2 regions of the Flavobacterium sp. DW-iso2 genome follow, and region 2 is predicted to be linked to the other one. Evidence: riboswitches for the same ligand, from Rfam matches in the RefSeq annotation. Region 2 holds a riboswitch; the other holds the start of a gene.
The links. Region 2 has a riboswitch for cobalamin ahead of AC4PRO_RS12735 (TonB-dependent receptor plug domain-containing protein). Riboswitches for the same ligand answer to the same signal wherever they lie in the genome.
Positions count from the first base shown of each region.

Region 1: another riboswitch for cobalamin. It lies ahead of AC4PRO_RS05415 (hypothetical protein); the one in region 2 lies ahead of AC4PRO_RS12735 (TonB-dependent receptor plug domain-containing protein).

Region 1 covers NZ_JBZXDY010000005.1:136,087-141,564, reverse strand. The annotation lists gene AC4PRO_RS05425 (triple tyrosine motif-containing protein) at 1-1,792, shown strand, start outside; gene AC4PRO_RS05420 (acyl-CoA thioesterase) at 2,335-2,724, opposite strand; gene AC4PRO_RS05415 (hypothetical protein) at 3,068-3,292, opposite strand; cobalamin riboswitch at 3,482-3,668, opposite strand; gene AC4PRO_RS05410 (hypothetical protein) at 3,818-3,940, opposite strand; gene AC4PRO_RS05405 (response regulator) at 4,480-4,872, opposite strand; gene AC4PRO_RS05400 (hypothetical protein) at 4,859-5,035, opposite strand; gene AC4PRO_RS05395 (hypothetical protein) at 5,083-5,445, opposite strand.
Region 2 covers NZ_JBZXDY010000019.1:4,198-9,675, reverse strand. The annotation lists partial or broken gene AC4PRO_RS12750 (GxxExxY protein) at 1-95, opposite strand, end outside; gene AC4PRO_RS12745 (iron chelate uptake ABC transporter family permease subunit) at 270-1,250, opposite strand; gene AC4PRO_RS12740 (ABC transporter substrate-binding protein) at 1,303-2,439, opposite strand; cobalamin riboswitch at 2,768-2,968, shown strand; gene AC4PRO_RS12735 (TonB-dependent receptor plug domain-containing protein) at 3,000-4,826, shown strand; gene AC4PRO_RS12730 (YncE family protein) at 4,831-5,478, shown strand, end outside.

The DNA.
Region 1 (5,478 bases), on a different contig from region 2:
GAACAAGACAATTAAGGAGGATGCTTTTTCACTCGTAAAAGGTACAACTGGCCAAGCATGGGATTTACAAATAATCGATAATCTGTTGTTCTGCGCACACAATAGAGGAGCATTGCTTATCGAAAGTCCGAATGCTGTTAAAATACTTGACAATAGAGGTTACTTTGGCTTTAAAAAAATACCTAATCATCCAAATTTTATCATTGGCTCCACTTACAATGGTTTTACGCTATTTGAAAAAACACAAAATGGTTGGGAATTTAAAAATAAAATCGCTGGTTTTAATAAATCAACAAACACTTTTGAAATAGATAGATATAATCTTTGGCTAAAAAAAGATGATTTATTATACCAACTAGAATTGTCTAAAAACTTAACAAAATTCACTAAAATAAAATGCTACCAGCAGTTAGCGAAAGAAACGAAAGGAATAACTAGTATTCAGCATTTTAATAATAAAATATATTTTCAAACTAAAAATCATTTCTACAAATATTCGCAGCAACAAGGGACATTCTATGAAGATCAGACAATTAGTGCTATATTTAAAAATGTTCCCTTAATAAACGCACTGACTGAAGATAGATTAGGTAATTTATGGTATGCATTCGATGAGTCACTAGGAGTATTGCTAAAAAGCACAAATAGTACGTACAAAAACTCTATATCCCCTTTTTCTAATTTAACCGGTAACTTAGTCAATAACTATCTTTCTATAAATACAGTTGATTCCGCTAATGTATTTATCGGACTAACAGATGGATTAGCTCATTATAACGCTAGTTTATCAAAGAGCTTCATAACAAAGCCCAAAGTATTTATACAGAGCTTTTCCTTCCCAAACGACACGCTACTATTAGGTAATGGAAGAACAAAACTGAACGACTACACTATCCCTTATAAATCAAACTCAGTGCGATTTATCTTTTCCTCACCTACTTATGAAAATGTTGAAAATGTTGAATTTTCATATCTATTAAATGGTTTTACTGACAAATGGAGTCCATGGTCAACATCTTTAATTAAAGAATACACTAACTTAAGAGAAGGTAATTATAAAATGAAATTAAAGGCCCGAAATAGCTATGGAATCGAATCAGATAGTACCACTTTTAATTTTACGATTTCCCCTCCATGGTATAGGCATTTTCTAACTTATTTATTTTATATATCGATCATAATAGCTACAATCCTTTTCATCCAAAGGAGAATAAAAGTTAAAATTAGAAAAAATAAATATTACGAAACGATAGAACAGAGAAGAATATATTTGGAAAAAGAATCTAAGATTAGACAAGAGCAGTACAAACTTGAAAAAGAAATTGAAAAGCTACAAAATGATAAACTTCAAATAAAAATATTAACCAAAGACAAAGAACTCGTAAACAACTCACTTCAAGTTGTCAAGAAAAATAAAATACTAAATGGAATAATCCACAAACTAAAAGATATTAATGTGGAATCATTTGACGACTCAACAAAGTTAAAGCTTAACAAATTAAACAAGAGCATCACTAAAGAGGTAACTGCCGATAAAAGTTGGAATGATTTAGAAAAACACATTAAAAATGTGCATTTTGATTTCTTAAAAAGATTAAAAGAAAAACATCCAACTATTTCCCCTAGAGAGCTTGATTTATCTACTTATCTATTAATGAACATGTCTACAAAGGAAATAGCAGAAATAATGAACATTTCAAACGGCGGCGTTGAACTGGCCCGTTATCGATTAAGAAAAAAATTACAACTAAATAAAAAAGAAAATCTTGTGGGTTTTTTAATCGCTATTTAAGGCACTGTCTTGCACTGTCTTGCACTGTCTCTTAAAGTGTGTAAGTTCAAAATAAATTGAGTTAGATTTATTAATTGAACTCATAATTTTTAAAATAGTCATTTTAAAACAAAAAAGGAAGCCAACACCGTAAATCAACTCTTGGTCTAAAAAAAACTATAAAAACAATTTAGATCTTTATTTGTAGAAGAGGTTAAAAAATATTTTATATTTAAAAAAAACCGCCTCTAAACTAAATTTGAGACGGTTCTATTTCATGAAGGTTAGGGGCTAACCAATTTCCTGTTCCCTTATAAAACCGATTTAAAATCACTTTATCAACAGTTACATCATACCAAACTACATTCGACTATTAGCTGTAAATATTGTTTTTTTTCGCATTCGATTCCATTATCTTTATCGAATTGAGTGACAGATCTGATGGGCAACATAAAAGGTCGATTATTCCATTTGTCCGTGCCTGTTGCTATTTCCTTAAAATTATTTCCTAGATATATTAACTCCTAGGGTTTGTTTTTAGAATTTCTTGGCACTAAAAAAATCTAATTCTTAACTATAAACTCTGGTTTCTTGTTTACGTCAATCGCAACAAAGGTAAATTCTCCAGTAATCGCTTTTTCACGATGCTCTGAATACATTTCCTCAATGAAAATATCAACACTCACTTTCATACTTGTGTTACCTAAATGACTCACAGCACCTACTAATTCAATAATCGTTCCTGCTGGAATTGGTTTTTTGAAATCAATTTTGTCGCTGCTTACCGTTACCATTATTTGGCGGCTGAAACGTGTTGCCGTAATGAAAGCAACTTCATCCATAAGTTGCATTGCAGTACCACCAAAAAGCGTGTCGTAATGATTGGTGGTGCTTGGGAAAACGGCTTTAAAAATTCGTGTTTCTGCTTTTTTTATTTTTTCTTCGGTAGTCATTGTATTTTAGTTTTTTAAGGTTTTATCTAAAAATAGTTCCTAGATAATTTAAAATTAGTTCTGAAAAACATGGTGATAATAATCCGATTATAGTTCTTCCAAATAGGCATAAAGCGAACATTATTATCCTTCTTCATTAAAAAAATATTGGAAATAAATTGAATTTGTGATTTTTGTAAAATTCGGAAGTAATGTACTTTTCGTCATTATCAGAGCATCTTTCCTTTTACATGTTGTACTATCCAAAATGTCTGTTGATAGCCAAAGTCCATCACAAAATACATGTCAAGTTTGTTTTACGATTGGTATAAATTAGTTTCATTACAACATTACAGAATGGTACTTAAAATTGGCGCCGTATCAACAATTTGATCGTAGAACAAAAAAAAATAGAATGTTTTAACTCTACTCCTGATTCTTGTTCTAACTGACTGTCTTCAATACATCCTATGCTGCCTCCATGTATCAGTTCTTTTCTTGAATTTTTGTCTGACCAATATTGCTCGCAGGCTTTTTTAGGTTCTCTGTCACTACCAATTCGCGGATAGTCAAGATTGTGCGTTTGCATTTGTAACTTTTTAAATGGTTTATAATCATTATGAAAAGCTCTTTAATTATTTCACAATACTTTTGCAATAAAAATGGTAAGAAAGAAAAATGCGTAAAGAAAAAGGACAACCCCTAATTATCCTACTAAGGATATTTGAACTTGTATAAAAACACATTTGTCTGACTAAAAGCTTCAAATCGCGAAAGCATTGTCAATTCGAAAAAGGCAGGTCTCCTGACTTGTAACGGTGTCCATCGTCCTTCCCGCCTTTGGCAGTGGATGCTCGTGGATGAAAACCTTTGGTGTGTTACTTACAGTTGCGCGACAGTTCGTGATTTACACACGATTCCCTATTAATCTACAGTTAAGTAAAGCCTTTTCCGGTTGATGAAGTATATAAGAACTACTCTAAGGCTAAGATAGCGATAAATCCAACAAGATGTATTTCTATTCACTACTTTTAGTACATTTTTAATTTACAAAAGCGCGCCCCCTATTTATGTATTTATTTTGTCAACATCTGATTCTCCTTGTACTAATTGTCTAATTTATTCCTTTAAGCCAGTACGCAACACTTCTATTAAAAACAAAAGATTCTGTAATAAGAGCCTCTATACTTATATTTAATGTTGCTAATCCTTTTGCTTCCTGACCTTCTTTGTACATTGCTTGCTTTTAGAACATCACAAGCGTTTCATTGCTCTAAGTAGAATTGTACAAAGCTCCATTAACATCATTCAATGTTTTATCGATTGCGAAATTTTTTTGAGTATCGCTGTTACTGGTGTTTTTATTTTGAAAATCGAGATGGAACTCCATGGTATTAGTACAATTTACAAATAGTACTCTTTGGTCGTCTAGTGTTACCTCCAAACCGTGCTACTACCTCTTTAAAACTACAGCTGATTAAATCTAAAAGATTCCTTTCTTTGTTAGTACTAGGAACACGACTAAGAATATGACTATCAATAGTTATAATTTATTTCTATTGATCACAGACCTTCTAGTTCGTGCATCACAAAGAAAGGAAATAACCTCCGCTGTTGTAAATAGATTTCTATATGAATTTTCTTTGATACGATCTTTTGAATTAATTACCGTTGTAAAGCCAATCAAAGCTGCTATTTAATTCTTACCTTAATAAATCAAGTTCATTCGTTTAAATTTAAAAAATTTAGTTTGTCCGTATTGGCTCAGCTTTTTTGCTAAAATATCTCTTTGAAATCCTCAATTGTTATTGGTTTCAGAATATATATTTTTATTTGATCTTGATATGGTTTTGCCTTATTTGTACCCGAACTACTATCCGATGAACTAATTATACAAACATGGGTTTTGTTATCAGTCGCCTTGTTGAATTTTTTAAACTCATCTAAAAATTGCCATCCATCCATAATTGGCATATTTATATCCAGTAAAATTACATCCGGCATGCCTAAACCTAAACTTATATTCTCTTTTATTTTTTCGACAGCTTCAAGCCCATTAAAAAAAGAGGATGCATTAATACCCAAGTTGTTGTTTTTAAATAAATTGGGTATTATAAAATGAAAAAAATTATCGTCATCAATGACATATACTTCCCTAAACTTCTTCATTTAAATGTATTTTAAAAACCGTTCGTTGCCCTACTATACTTTGAACTTCTATACTTCCACCCGTCGCTTCTATCTTGTTTTGTATAATAAACAGTCCAATGTCTCTCGAATCATAATTATTATGCAACGTTTCATACATTCCAAATAACTTATCCCCATGCAATTTTAAATTCCTTCCTTCCCCATTATCTTCTATAACTAATTTTTTTTTTATCCTTCTGAGACCACCATATAACTAATTACTGGGATTCTACCTAGCGCACAATATTTGATAGCATTAGATGTTAGATCAAATAAAATGCTTTCTAAATATGCAGGATTAGAAATTACTGTTTCTTCATCTGAAATTGAATTTTGAATGATGACCTTATTCTTATTAATTTCATCTTCTAAAACAGCTAAGGCTTTTGCTAAATGTAAATTTATGTTTACTTTTTTAAGTTTAGGATTCAACGCAGTTTGAACTTCCAACAACTCCTTTAAATTATCAATTGTTTCTGCTAACACACGAGATGAAGAGCCTAAATACAAATTAGTTCCCCTTAAACTGACTTCATCTTTTTCTTCTTCCATTAGATTCAATAACATTTCAATATTACCGGCATA
Region 2 (5,478 bases):
TTTTCCAATAATCGTCTTCCTATAGTTTTATGAACTTCTACAGCAGCTCCAAGGACCTCGAAAGTTAGACCATTTAAATATTTTTGAGTTATCATTTTCTACTATTTTAGTTTTTACTATGGAGCCCTTTTAGGGCTTGTCTATCTAAACCTTTTTATTTTCATAAAGTTAAGCCTATGTTTTTATGTGTTTTAAAGAAAAAATACATTTCACTAAGTATAACTAAATTTTTTTCTACAAATTTTCTTAATGACTCATTTGATTAAAAATCATCCAATCATTTTTCGTTTTCTAACCAATAACCAAATAACAATAGGTGCTCCAAAAACAGAAGTAACGGCATTAATCGGCAATGTGATATCTCCGCCCGGAACTTGTGAAATACTATCACAAATAAGCATGATGCTAGCTCCAAAAAGCAAAGTGCTCCAAAACAAAATCGTGTGATTACTGGTTTGGAAAACCAATTTTGCAATGTGTGGAACGGCAAGTCCTATAAAAGCAATCGGGCCAGCAAAAGCAGTAATACTACCTGCTAAAACGCTAGTGGCAAAAATGATAATTAGCCTTGTTCTTTTATAATTCAACCCTAAACTACGGGCATAATTTTCTCCCAGTAATAGTGCATTTAACGGTTTGATACTGAAAAGACTGAGAAAGAGTCCAATTAGTACACAAACGAATAAAATCCCAATGGATGTCCAGGATAAATTCCCTAAATTTCCCAACGACCAAAAGGTGAATTTTTGTAACTGTTCAGCGGTACTGAAATAGGTAAGTGTTCCCACTATCGCACTTGTCAAACTGCCAAACATTAGCCCTACAATTAATATCGCCATAGTATCCCGCAAGCGATAAGAAACAGCTAAAACGGCCATTAAAACCAAAAAACTTCCTAGGCTTGATGCCAATACAATTCCGTAGGAGGACAGCATTATAGTGGCAAGGGATTCCGGCAAAAATGCCGCTCCAAGAATCACAGTCGCAACGCCTAAACTGGCTCCTGAACTCAGTCCTAAAACGTATGGCCCAGCCAAGGGATTCCTAAATAAAGTCTGCATTAATAAACCACTAATCGATAGTCCCATGCCTACTAATATGGCGGCAATGGCTTTTGGTAATCTATAATTAACGATGATGTAATGCCAGGTTTCTTTGCTCGTAGTTCCGCCAAAAAGACTATTAAAGACTTCTTTTAAGGGTATAGAAACAGATCCTAAACTGAGGTTTATTAAAAATAGGCAAACCATTCCAATGGTTAGGATTGCAAAGAGAACGGTATTTCGATTGGTCTGATTCAATTTATTCTAGTTTCTGAAAGAAAAAAAGCGTGTGGTTTGGTACTAATTCGGGATGAAAAATCTTTATCAAATCTTTTAAAACCCAGTCCGGACGGGTAGGAGACCATTCGAAATAGAGAATACCTCCTTTTGCACCCTTGTTCAAGGCATACGAATATACTTTTTTATTTTTAAATGACTCAAATTCGCTATAATGAGGGTTGCTATCACTCATTTGCTTTAAAGAAGAAAAATCCCCCGGAGCAATCCAGAATTCTGCTTGTTGTGCTTTTTCTAAAATGACTTCAAAAGGCAAGGAAACGCTTCCAGTTCCTTTTGTGTCTTTCCATAAGTAATTGGCTTGTGCATCTTTAAAAAATAGAGAAGCCCAACTTTCACCTTGCGGCACATACCATTGATCTTGAAACATAGAACCACTTAGAACGGTAGGTTTTTGTGTTGCTTTTTTGGCTAAAGCCAAAGTAGTATTGTATTCTTTTTCAATTTCACTAAATACCGAATTTGCTTTGGAATCCAGCCCGTATAAAGCACCAAAAAACTTAATCCATTCTGCTTTTCCAAGTGGGGATTGTTCCGTCCAATCTCCATTGAATAAGACTTTTAATCCACTTTTTCGCAAAATATCTAAAGAAGGATTACTGCTGTTTAGTCCGAAGCCAACAATCACTTCTGGTTGCATATCAATTAGTACTTCTGTATTTAGATTTTCATTTTTCCCCACTTCTCGCACCAGTCCCGCATCAATGCGTTTTCTAGTTTTGTTGGAAGAGATATAATCGGTATTAGGGAAGCCTACCAATGTGTTTTCGACACCTAACATTTCTAATGCGGGAATGTGGGTCGTTGAGGTAACAACAATAGATTTTATAGGAATTTGAATCGTGGTAAACTGCTTTAAGCTGTCCGGAATAATTCCGTTTTTTTCTTGTAAAACGTAGGTAAAATTTTCTTTGGCTCCAGGCCAAGGTTTGGTGATTTTAACTATTGAATAGCCCTTATATTTATAGATTTCGAATCCTGTAGCGTATTGGATTTCATTTTTTATCCCTGATTTCGTTTCGTGATTTGTCTCTTTTTTACATTGGAGAAACAACAAAGAAATTAGAAAGAGGAATAGGGTGTTTTTGACGAATTTCATAAATCTAATTTTTTTACAAAAGTATTGTTTTGTTTTAATAAAAATAATCTTGTGTGATATTTGATACATTTTTTTCAATATTAAAGAAGTAATTTTATAAAAAAATGAATCATGAGAGACAATTCAAATACCTTTATTTATGTTATTGCAGGAATTATCATATTGCATTTCGTGGTTGGTTTTGTCTGGCTTATATTCAAGCTTTCTAAAAAGAAAGATAAGGATAAGTAGTTGCGGTAATTTTCTGTTTATTAGTTTGTTATGAATTTTTAAAATGCAAATAGTTTTAATTTTAATAAGTTTCTAATAAAATCATTCAATTATTCTATCTTTGCTCCCGAATTGAGGTTGTGATTTTATTATTTGTAAATCACATTAAAAGGGAATTAGGTTCAAAACCTAAGCTGTTCCCGCAACTGTAAGCTATCAAGCTTGTTGTTATCTACAAAACCACTGTTCCGATGATTCGGAATGGGAAGGTAAACAACAAGACGCAAGCCAGGAGACCTGCCTTTTTTCTTAACTAATATCGAACTTTCGGGAAAAAGGGTTCAGAAATTATGACTATAAATAAACTGTTTTTATCTTGTTTTTTGTTTTTGTGCCAATTCATTTCGGCGCAACAGGATACTATTTCATTGCAAGAAGTAAAAATTTCTGACTCGCAACTGAAGAAATTCTCCAATACCCAATCGGTTCAGCAACTAAATGATTCGATTATTACTAAAAATCAAGCATCACTAACGTCTCTTTTAAATTACAATACCGTTATTTATTTTAAAGAAAACGGACTAGGAATGGTTTCTTCGCCTTCTTTTAGAGGAACTACAGCCCAGCAGACCGCTGTAATCTGGAACGGAATAAATATCAATTCGCAGCTTCTAGGGCAAACTGATTTTAATACGATAACCACGCAGGATTTTAATTCGATTGTTGTTCGTGCAGGTGGAGGAAGCGCTATTTATGGCACAAGTGCAATAGGTGGAAGTATCCATTTGAATAATGAACTTGATTTTAAAAACACCTTTTCAAACGAAGTAAAGTTGCAATACGGTAGTTTTAATACTTTTGGCGGCCATTACAGATTGGTAGCGTCAAATGATAAATGGAGCAGTCAGCTTAGTCTCTCAAGAAATAGTTCCGATAATGATTACAATTATTTAGGAACGACCAAGAAGAATGAAAATGGGCAATATGAAAATTCGAGTTATAATCTAAATGTTGGCTATCGTTTCGATACTAAGAATATTTTAAAGTTTTACAGTCAATTGTTTGATGGAGAAAGACATTTTTCTGGAACAGTAACAGCGCCTTCAAAAAGTAAGTATTTAGATTTAAACACACGAAATTTAGTAGAGTGGGATGGCTTTTATGGTTCGTTTATCTCAAAAGTTAAAGTGGCTTTTCTAACCGAGAAATATAAATATTTTGAAGATAAGGAACAGTCGTTTTTTACACATGGAAAAGCAGAAACAGTCATTATCAAACATGATTTATCTTATAGATTAAATTCGAAAATAGATCTGAATTCTATTATTGACTTTACACAAACTACAGGCGACGGTTCTGATTTATTGTCAAAAAAACGTCAGGTAGCTTCGGGTGTTTTGTTAATGAAGCATCAGCTATTAGAGAAGTTGGAGTACGAATTGAGTGTGCGAAAAGAAATTACTAATACCTACGATAGTCCGTTCTTGTATTCTTTTGGGGCTAAATATGATATCACTAAAAGCTATAATTTAAAAGTAAATGTTTCTCGTAATTTCAGAATCCCATCTTTCAATGATTTGTATTGGCAACAAGGAGGTAATCCTGACTTAAGACCTGAAAATGCGTATCAGTACGAACTGGGGCAAGAAATTCGTTTTCAGACCATTCGATTTTCGGCAACTGCTTTTTTAAATAAAATTAACGATTTGATTAGTTGGAAACCTAACTCTTCAGGTCTTTGGCAACCTGAAAACACGAAGAAAGTAACTACTTATGGGATTGAATCCAATTTTACTTTCGATAAAAAAATAGGGAATCACTCGATTATGTGGAATAGCAATTATGCTTATACTGTTTCTGAGAATGAAGAAACCAAGTTCCAACTCATTTACGTGCCTTACCATAAATTTACATCCAGTTTATCTTATTCCTATAAAAACGCATCCGTTTTCTGTCAGTTTCTGTACAATGGCAAGGTGTTTACTTCTACTGATAATTTTTATGAACTTAAAGATTATAAAGTAACCAATCTAGGTTTTAACTATGAGTTTGGTAAAAATAAAATGTTTAAAGCGGGTTTTCAAGCGTTGAATATTCTAAACGAAAAATATCAAAGTGTTGCCTCAAGGCCTATGCCTGGAAGGAATTATTCCATTAATTTAATTTTTAAACTATAATAAAATGAATTTCAAAAAAGTTGTACTCTTGGCTTTGTTAAGCCCATTTTTCTTTGCATCATGTAATAAAGATGATGATGAAATCGAAGCTCCGCTTGGTGCTTATGATAATGGTGTATTGATTTTAAATCAAGGTGGCTTTGGGCATGGAGATGCGTCCTTATCTTATGTTTCAAATGATTATGTTACTTTTCAAAACAATATTTTTTCATTGGTTAATCCGGGAAAAACTTTGGGAGATACGGGTCAGGATGTTGGTTTGTACAATGATTTAGCATTTGTAGTTTTAAATTATTCGAATAAAATTGAAGTTGTAAACCGTTACACTATGGCACATGTGGCGACTATTGATGGTGGTTTAAGTAATCCTAGATTCATTGCTTTTGCAAATGGAAAAGGGTATGTTACAAACTGGGGTAATGGCGGAAGTGCAACAGATGATTATGTTGCCGTTATTAATTTGTCTACCTATTTAGTTAGCAGTAAAATTCCTGTAGTTGAAGGTCCTGAAAGAATCTTAGAATACAACAACAAGGTATATGTAGCTCACCAAGGAGGTTATGGATACGGTAAAACGCTATCAGTGATTAATACAGATAGTAATACGGTTGCTGCAACGATTGAAGTAGGGGATGTTCCAAATTCATTAGAA